DNA from 2 places in the Geodermatophilus sp. SYSU D00742 genome. Region 1 is predicted to be linked to the other one. Evidence: riboswitches for the same ligand, from Rfam matches in the RefSeq annotation. Region 1 holds a riboswitch; the other holds the start of a gene.
The links. Region 1 has a riboswitch for S-adenosylmethionine ahead of ACI78V_RS04020 (bifunctional o-acetylhomoserine/o-acetylserine sulfhydrylase). Riboswitches for the same ligand answer to the same signal wherever they lie in the genome.

Region 1 (4,144 bases):
GTAGACCGTCGGCCACCTGCTGCTGCAGGGCGAGCGGGTAGAGCCGGTCGGAGTCGATCCCGGCGACGACCGCCCGCGCCGTCACCCGGGACAGCGCCGCGTCCACCCCACCGCGGCCGCGGCCGACGTCCCACCAGTTCATGCTCTCGGTGAGGGCCACGTAGCTGCCGGCGTCGAACCGGCCGACCAGCTTGTCCGCGTGGTGGTCGAGGTAGGAGGCGACGGCGTAGCGGCCGTCGGCCTGGACGACGGTGCCGAAGCGCTCGCCGAGCTCCAGCGCGCTGCGGTAGGTCAGGTGCGCGATCCGCCGGGCGACGCCGAGGCCGGCGACCGGGCCCGGTCCGGGCAGGTAGTCGCCGCCGGCCCAGGCGGGGTCGGCGCGGACCGCGGCCTGCTGGGTCGTCTGGGTGCCGACCTGGTCGGCGGTCGCGGCCGCCCCGGAGGCCAGGAACAGCAGCGCCGCCACCCGCTCGGGGAAGGCGACCGCCCACTCCAGCACCCGCATGCCGCCCATCGAGCCGCCGAGCACCGCCGCCCACCGGCCGATGCCCAGCGCGTCGGCGAGCGCCGCCTCCACCCGGACCTGGTCGTGCACGGTGACCGCTGGGAAACGGGAGCCGTACGGAACGCCGTCCGGAGCTGCCGAGGACGGCCCCGTCGTCCCCTGGCAGCCGCCGAGGACGTTGGCGCACACGACGAACAGCCGGTCGGTGTCCAGCGGGGCGCCGGGGCCGACCAGCCCCTCCCACCAGCCCGGCGTGGGGTGCCCCGGCCCGGCCGGCCCGGCGACGTGGCTGTCGCCGGTGAGCGCGTGCTCTACGAGGACGGCGTTGCCGCCGTCCGGGGCGAGGACGCCCCAGGTCTCGTAGGCGACCCGGACGGCGGGCAGCGAGCCGCCGCGCTCCAGGTCGAACGGCCCGGGCAGGTCGAGGAAGCGGCGGTCGCCCGCCGGGTCGCCCTCGCGCCAACCGCCGGGCCGCGGCGGAGCCCAGGGGGCAGCGACCTGCCCGACCCGGACCCCGCCGCCCACCATCAGGATGCCCCTGTCACTCAGCCGACTTCGCGGCGCGGAAGCCCGCCTCGAGGTCGGCCAGGATGTCGTCGATGCCCTCCAGCCCGACGGCCAGCCGCACCAGGCCCGGGGTGACGCCGGTGGTCAGCTGCTCCTCGGCGGTCAGCTGGGAGTGCGTCGTCGACGCCGGGTGGATGACCAGGCTGCGGACGTCCCCGATGTTGGCCACGTGGCTGTGCAGCTCCAGGGCGTCGACGAACCGCTTGCCGGCCTCGACGCCGCCGTGCAGCTCGAAGGTGAGGACGGCGCCGGCGCCGCGGGGCGCGTACTTCTGCTGCGCCGCGTGCCACGGGGAGGACGCCAGGCCCGGGTAGTTGACCCGGTCGACCGCGTCGTGGGCCTCGAGGAACTCCGCGACCCGCTGGGCGTTGGCCACGTGCCGCTCCATGCGCAGCGACAGCGTCTCGATGCCCTGGACGACGAGGAAGGCGTTGAACGGCGAGATCGCCGGGCCGAGGTCGCGCAGCAGCTGCACGCGGGCCTTGAGCGCGTACGCCGGCGCACCGAGGTCGGCGTAGACCACACCGTGGTAGGTCGGGTCGGGCTCGGTGAAGCCGGGGAACTTGCCACCGGTCCAGCTGAAGTTGCCCGAGTCGACGATGAGGCCGGCGATCGCGGTGCCGTGCCCGCCGAGGTACTTCGTCGCCGAGTGCACGACGACGTCGGCGCCGAACTCGATCGGCCGGATGAGGTACGGCGTGGCGATCGTGTTGTCGACGATCAGCGGGACGCCGTTGCGGTGCGCCACCTCCGACACCGCGCTGATGTCGAGGACGTCGCCCTTGGGGTTGCCGATGCTCTCGGCGTAGAAGGCCTTGGTGTTCTCCTGCACCAGCGACTGCCAGTTCTGCGGGTCGTCGGGGTCCTCGACGAAGGAGACGCTGACGCCCAGCTTGGGCAGGGAGTGGTGCAGCAGGTTGTAGGTGCCGCCGTAGAGCGAGGCCGAGGCGACGACGTGGCTGCCCGCCTCGGCGATGTTGAGGATCGCGAGGGTCTCCGCCGCCTGGCCGCTGGACACGGCGAGCGCCGCGACGCCGCCCTCCAGCGAGGCCACGCGCTGCTCGAGCGCGTCCTGCGTCGGGTTCATGATCCGCGTGTAGATGTTGCCCATCTCGGCCAGCGCGAACAGGTCGGCGGCGTGCTGGGCGTCACGGAACTGGTAGCTCGTCGTGGCGTAGATCGGCAGCGCGCGGGCCCCGGTCGTGGGGTCGGGGCTGGTGCCGGCGTGGATCTGCCGGGTCTCGAAGCTCCAGCTCTGCGGGTCGGTCATGCGCCGGTCTCCTCTCGTCGGGAGACCCCGCGGCGCACGGGGACCTCCGTCCTTGCCGGGCGGCGGGCGCCGACCGGCCGGCTCTTCCCCTGGAGCACCTCGGACGGAGTCGAGGTTGCCGGGCAGCCAGCCAGGTGCTTCGCACTGCCTCTCGTGAGCCAGCCGCGATCTTAGGCAGCCGGCCGTCGCACGGGGAAGCCCGCCCCCGGGGGGACGCCCGTGGCGGTGCGGGAGGCTGCCCGGGTGCGTGCACTGGTGTTCGAGCAGTTCGGTGGCCCGTTGAGCGTGCGGGAGGTGCCCACGCCCGATCCCGCGCCCGGCGGCGTCGTCGTCCGGGTCGGCGCGAGCGGCATCTGCCGCAGCGACTGGCACGCCTGGCAGGGTCACGACCCGGACGTCGTCCTGCCGCACGTGCCCGGCCACGAGCTGGCCGGCACGGTGGCCGCCGTCGGAGCCGGCGTGCGCCGGTGGCGGGCCGGCGACCGGGTGACCGTCCCCTTCGTCAACGCCTGCGGCCGGTGCGCGCAGTGCGCCGCCGGGGACCACCAGGTCTGCCCGCACCAGACGCAGCCCGGCTTCACCCACTGGGGCTCACTCGCGGAGTTCGTCGCCCTCGACGCCGCCGACGTCAACCTCGTCGCCCTGCCCGACGGCCTCGACGAGGGGACCGCGGCGGCGCTGGGCTGCCGGTACGCCACGGCCTTCCGGGCGGTCGTCCAGGTGGGCGGCGTCCGGGCCGGCGAGTGGGTCGCCGTGCACGGTTGCGGCGGTGTCGGGCTCTCGGCGGTGCAGGTGGCCGTGGCGGCGGGTGCGCGGGTGGTCGCGGTCGACGTCTCCCCGGCGGCGCTGGACCTCGCCGGCGACCTCGGCGCCGAGTACGTCGTCGAGGGGGGCGCGGACGTGCCGGCGGCCGTGGTGGAGCTGACCGCAGGAGGGGCGCACGTCTCGCTGGACGCGCTCGGGGCGGCGGTCACCTGCGAGGACTCCGTGCGGTGCCTGCGCCCGCGCGGCCGGCACGTGCAGGTCGGGCTGCTGCCGCCGGCGCAGGGCCGGCCGTCGGTGCCGATGGAGCTGGTCATCGCGCGCGAACTGCAGGTGCTGGGCAGCCACGGCATGGCCGCGCACGCCTACCCCGAGCTGATCGGCCTCATCGCGGCCGGGCGGCTGGCCCCGCAGCGTCTGGTCACCCGCCACCTGCCCCTGGACGACGCCGCCGCGGCGCTGGCCGCGGTCGGCTCGGCGCCCGGCATCGCCGTCGTCACCTCCTGGTGAGGGCGGGGACGGCCGCCGCCCCCGGGTGCCGGTTCCTCAGAGGACCTTGGAGAGGAACGCCTGGGTGCGGGGGTGCTGGGCGTCGGTGAGCACGTCGCGGGGGTTGCCGGACTCCACCACGACGCCGTCGTCCATGAACACCAGGGAGTCGCCCACCTCGCGGGCGAAGCCGATCTCGTGGGTGACGACGACCATCGTCATGCCGGAGTCGGCCAGCCCCCGCATCACGTCCAGGACCTCCCCGACCAGCTCGGGGTCGAGGGCGGAGGTCGGCTCGTCGAAGAGCATGAGGCTGGGCTCCATCGCCAGGGCCCGGGCGATCGCGACGCGTTGCTGCTGGCCGCCGGAGAGCTGGTTCGGGTAGTTGTCCACCCGGTCCCCGAGCCCCACCCGCTCCAGCAGCTCCACCGCCCGGGCCCGGGCCTCCTCCTTGCGGACGCCCTTCACCTGCACCGGCGCCTCCATGACGTTCTGCAGCGCGGTCATGTGGGGGAACAGGTTGAACCGCTGGAACACCATGCCGATCTCGC
Region 2 (4,144 bases), on a different contig from region 1:
GAGTACGCCGCCGACCTCGCCGAGGTGGCCGCGATGGGCTCCGCGACCAGCACGAGCCGCTCCGCCGAGCAGACCGACCTCGCCCTGTTCTGGAGCGACAACCCGGTGCGGCAGTACCAGGACGCCATGCGGGAGCGGGCGGTCCGCCAGCGGATGGACATCGTGGACACGGTGCGCATGTTCGCCGTCGCCAACAGCGCCGGGGCCGACGCGCTGATCACCTGCTGGCGGGTCAAGTACGAGATCCCCTTCTGGCGCCCGGTCACCGCGATCGCACAGGCCGACCGGGACGGCAACCCCGCCACCACACCGGACCCGGGGTGGACCTCGCTGCGGGCGGCGCCGCCGTACCCGGAGAGCCCCAGCGGCCACGGCTGCGTCAGCTCCGCCGTCGCGGAGAGCCTCGAGGAGCTGTTCGGCCGCGGCCGGGTGGACATGGTGATCCGCAGCAACGTCACGAACACCACCCGGACCTACGACGACGAGGAGGCCTGGCTGGACGAGGTCACCCAGGCACGGATCTGGCTCGGCATCCACTTCCGCGACGCGATGGACGACGCCCGGCAGATCGGCCGCGCGGTCGCCGACGAGGTCGTCGACCGCGGGTCCGGGCCGACCGGCCGGTGAGCCGGAGAACCGCCCCGGAGGTCACCCCGCACGCCTGCCGCCCGCCCCGCGGCCTGCGCGTGCGGGGCGCCCGGCCCGGGCACGGCAGGACCTGACGACGCGGTGAGCAGTGGTTCGACACCTCTGCTCTATTGATCCTCGATAGATAGCCCGCGAGACTCGATATGTGACGAGTTCCCGCGGGCGAGCCGGCTGCCGACTGGACGATGTGCTCGCGGGGGTCGCGACGTGACCGGCACGGGGACGGTCGACGTCCTGGTCGTGGGCGCCGGGCTGGCGGGGCTGCACACCGCCACCCTCCTCGCGCAGCGCGGCCACGACGTGCTGCTGGCCGAGCGGCGGCCCACGCTCACCGGCGCCATCCGCACCACGGGGATCTTCGTCCGGAAGACGCTCGACGACTTCCCGCTGCCCCCGGAGCACCTGGGACCCCCGATCCGGCGGGTGGTGCTCTACCCCCCGGGGCTGCGTCGTCCGGTGACCCTGGTCAGTGCGCGCGACGAGTACCGGGTGGGGGACATGGCGCCGCTGTACGCGGCGACCGCCAGGGCCGCGGCCGACGCCGGCGTGCGGATCGCGCTGGGGACCCGCTACGCCGGGGGGCGGGCCGGCCGGTACCTGCTGGTCGGGCGCAACGGACCGGCGCGGGTGCGGGCGCGGCTCGTCGTCGGCGCCGACGGGGCCCGCTCCCGGGTGGCCCGAGACCTCGGCCTGGACCGCAACCGCCACCTGCTGGTCGGAGCCGAGGAGGTGTTCGCGGTGCCCCGGGACGGGCAGCCGCCGGCGTTCCACTGCGTCCTCGACCCCTCGCTCGCGCCCGGCTACCTGGCGTGGGTGGTCAACGACGGACGGCACGCCCACGTCGGCGTGGCCGGCTACGCCGACCGTTTCCCGGACGGCATGCGCCGGGCCCTGGAGCGGTTCGGCGCCTCGGCGCCCGGGCTGTCCGGCGTCCTCCGGCCCGACGTGGTCGAGCGGCGCGGTGGCCCGATCCCCGTCGGTGGCCTGCTGCGGCGGATCGGCTGCGCGGACGGGTTGCTCGTGGGTGACGCGGCCGGGGCGGTCTCCCCGCTCACCGCCGGTGGCCTCGACCCCTGCCTGCGCCTGTCGGAGCGTGCCGCCGAGGTCCTCGACGACGCCCTGCGCGCCGGGCGGCCGGACCCGCTGGCCACCTACGACGGTGCCGCCCTCCGGGCCGCCTTCCGGGGGAGGCTGCTGCTGCGCCGGGGGCTGGCCCAGGTGCGCACGCCCGCCGTCGCGACGGCGCTGTTCCCGCTGCTGCGCACGCCCCTCGGGCGGGCCGCGGCCCGCCGGGTCCTCTTCGGCGACCGGTCCTTCCCCTCCACCTGACCGGAACGGCCGGCGGAGCCCGCGCCGGGGGCCGCAGGCTTCGCGCGGTCACCCGCCCTGCCCGCTGCGTAGACTCGGCCGGCAACACCATCCGGAGCGGCTGAGAGACCTGGCTCGGTGACGTCGCAGCAACCCCCCGCCTCGGCGGACGAGGGTGCTACTGCCAGGACCGATGGAGGACGCGATGACTGACGCAGGCCGCACGTGGGCTCGCCGGCACGTCGACCTGTGCCGGACGGCCACGGCCCTGTGTCCGTCGCTGCACTCGCCCGGCGCGTCCGGGTAGCTCCCCTCCACCCCGGACAGGAGCGGCCGCCGGGGCCCGTGGCCGCGATCCGCGTCGCCGGTGCCGTCTGGTGACGCCCGATCGTGGGCACACACCTGCCGGGGTCGGCTCACCGACCGCGCTGCGCCGCGCCCGTGGCCGCGTCGCGCTCCTGCGCCGCCCCACCGCCCCACCGCCCGGACCCGCCCCCGCCTGCTCACACGAGGACAGCACTCCGTGATCGAACTGCACGACGTCCGCAAGGTCTTCCCTGCCCGGAGACGCGCCGGGGAGGTGGTCGCCGTCGACGGGGTCACCCTGCGGGTGGCGGCCGGGGAGTTCGCCGGGGTGGTAGGTCCCAGCGGGTCGGGCAAGAGCACGCTGGTACGTCTGGTCAACCTGCTGGAGCGGCCGACGTCGGGGTCGGTGACCGTGGACGGGCGGGTGCTCACCGAGCTGCCCGACGACCAGGTCCGCGCGGCCCGCCGGTCCATCGGGATGGTGTTCCAGCACTTCGAGCTGCTGGACTCGCGGACGGCCGCGGGCAACGTCGAGCACCCGCTCGAGCTCGCCGGGGTCGGCCGGGCCGAGCGCCGCCGCCGGGCCCTCGAGCTGCTCGACCTCGTCGGGCTGGGGGAGCGCGCCGGGGCCCACCCCGGGCAGCTGTCCGGCGGGCAGAAGCAGCGGGTGGCCATCGCCCGCGCGCTGGCCGCCCGCCCCACGGTGCTGCTCTGCGACGAGGCCACCTCCGCCCTGGACCAGGCCAGCACGACCAGCGTGCTCGAGCTCCTGCGCCGGGTGCGGGCGGAGCTGGGTCTCACCGTCCTGCTCATCACGCACGAGATGTCGGTGGTCAAGGCGGTGTGCGACAGCGCGGTGCTGCTCGACCGCGGCCGCGTCGTCGACGGCGGCCGGCTGTCGGAGGTCCTGACCCGGGAGCACTCGCCGCTGGCCGACGCCCTGCTGCCGGCCCCGGTCGCCGACGCCGGCGCCGGCCACGGCGGAGCGCTGCTCCGGGTGACGGTCACCGACCGCACCCCCGAGACCGTCGTCCTGCAGACGCTGGTCGGCGCCCTGGGGCTGGCCGTGGAGATCGCCGGCGGCTCGGTGGAGACGGTCGCCGGCGGGCGCTACGGCCGGCTGCTGCTGCGCGTCACCGGGGACCTGGACCGGCTGGAGGGCGCGGTCCGCGGGCTGCGCGACGACGGCGTCCTCGTCGAGCGTGTGCCGGCGGGAACCGAGCCGGCTCCGGCCGCGGAGGGAGCCCGATGAGCGACTGGAGCCGCGTCTACCCGCAGCTGGTCGAGGCCACCTGGGAGACCCTCTACATGGTGGGCGTCGCGGCGGTGGTCACCGTGCTGCTCGGCGTTCCGCTGGGGGTGCTGCTCACGGTCACCGCACCCGGCGGGCTCGCCCCGCGGCCGCTGCTCAACCGTGCCCTCGGACTGGTGGTCAACCTGGGGCGCGCGCTGCCGTTCATCATCCTGCTGGTGCTGGTCGCCCCGGTGACCCGCGGCATCGTCGGGACGACCATCGGCTCGACCGCGGCCATCGTGCCGCTGACCATCGGCGCCGTCCCCTTCCTCGCCCGCCTGGTGGAGACCAGCCTCCGGGAGGTCGCCCCCGGGAAGGTCGAGGCCGCGATGGCCATGGGCGCCCGCCGCCGGGACGTCGTCTCGACCGTGCTGCTGCCCGAGGCGCGACCCTCGCTGATCGCCGGGACCACCGTGACCGTGGTGGCCCTGGTCAGCTACTCGGCGATGGCCGGGGCCGTCGGCGGCGGCGGGCTCGGGGACTTCGCGATCCGCTTCGGCTACCAGCAGTTCCGCACCGACATCACCCTGCTCACCGTCGTCCTGCTGCTCGTCCTCGTGCAGGCCCTGCAGTGGGCCGGGGACCGCT

Region 2: it holds a riboswitch for S-adenosylmethionine, as region 1 does, so the genes downstream of both, ACI78V_RS14185 (putative leader peptide) here and ACI78V_RS04020 (bifunctional o-acetylhomoserine/o-acetylserine sulfhydrylase) in region 1, are expected to answer to the same signal.

What each region holds. Positions count from the first base shown of each region.
Region 1 is NZ_JBJGYJ010000004.1:50,865-55,008, forward strand. Features, by position in the region: gene metX (homoserine O-acetyltransferase MetX) at 1-1,033, opposite strand, end outside; gene ACI78V_RS04020 (bifunctional o-acetylhomoserine/o-acetylserine sulfhydrylase) at 1,047-2,342, opposite strand; SAM riboswitch class IV at 2,386-2,501, opposite strand; gene ACI78V_RS04025 (zinc-binding dehydrogenase) at 2,586-3,614, shown strand; gene ACI78V_RS04030 (amino acid ABC transporter ATP-binding protein) at 3,651-4,144, opposite strand, start outside.
Region 2 is NZ_JBJGYJ010000019.1:12,150-16,293, reverse strand. Features, by position in the region: gene ACI78V_RS14195 (vanadium-dependent haloperoxidase) at 1-627, shown strand, start outside; gene ACI78V_RS14190 (NAD(P)/FAD-dependent oxidoreductase) at 856-1,977, shown strand; SAM riboswitch class I at 2,062-2,156, shown strand; gene ACI78V_RS14185 (putative leader peptide) at 2,150-2,263, shown strand; gene ACI78V_RS14180 (methionine ABC transporter ATP-binding protein) at 2,480-3,514, shown strand; gene ACI78V_RS14175 (methionine ABC transporter permease) at 3,511-4,144, shown strand, end outside.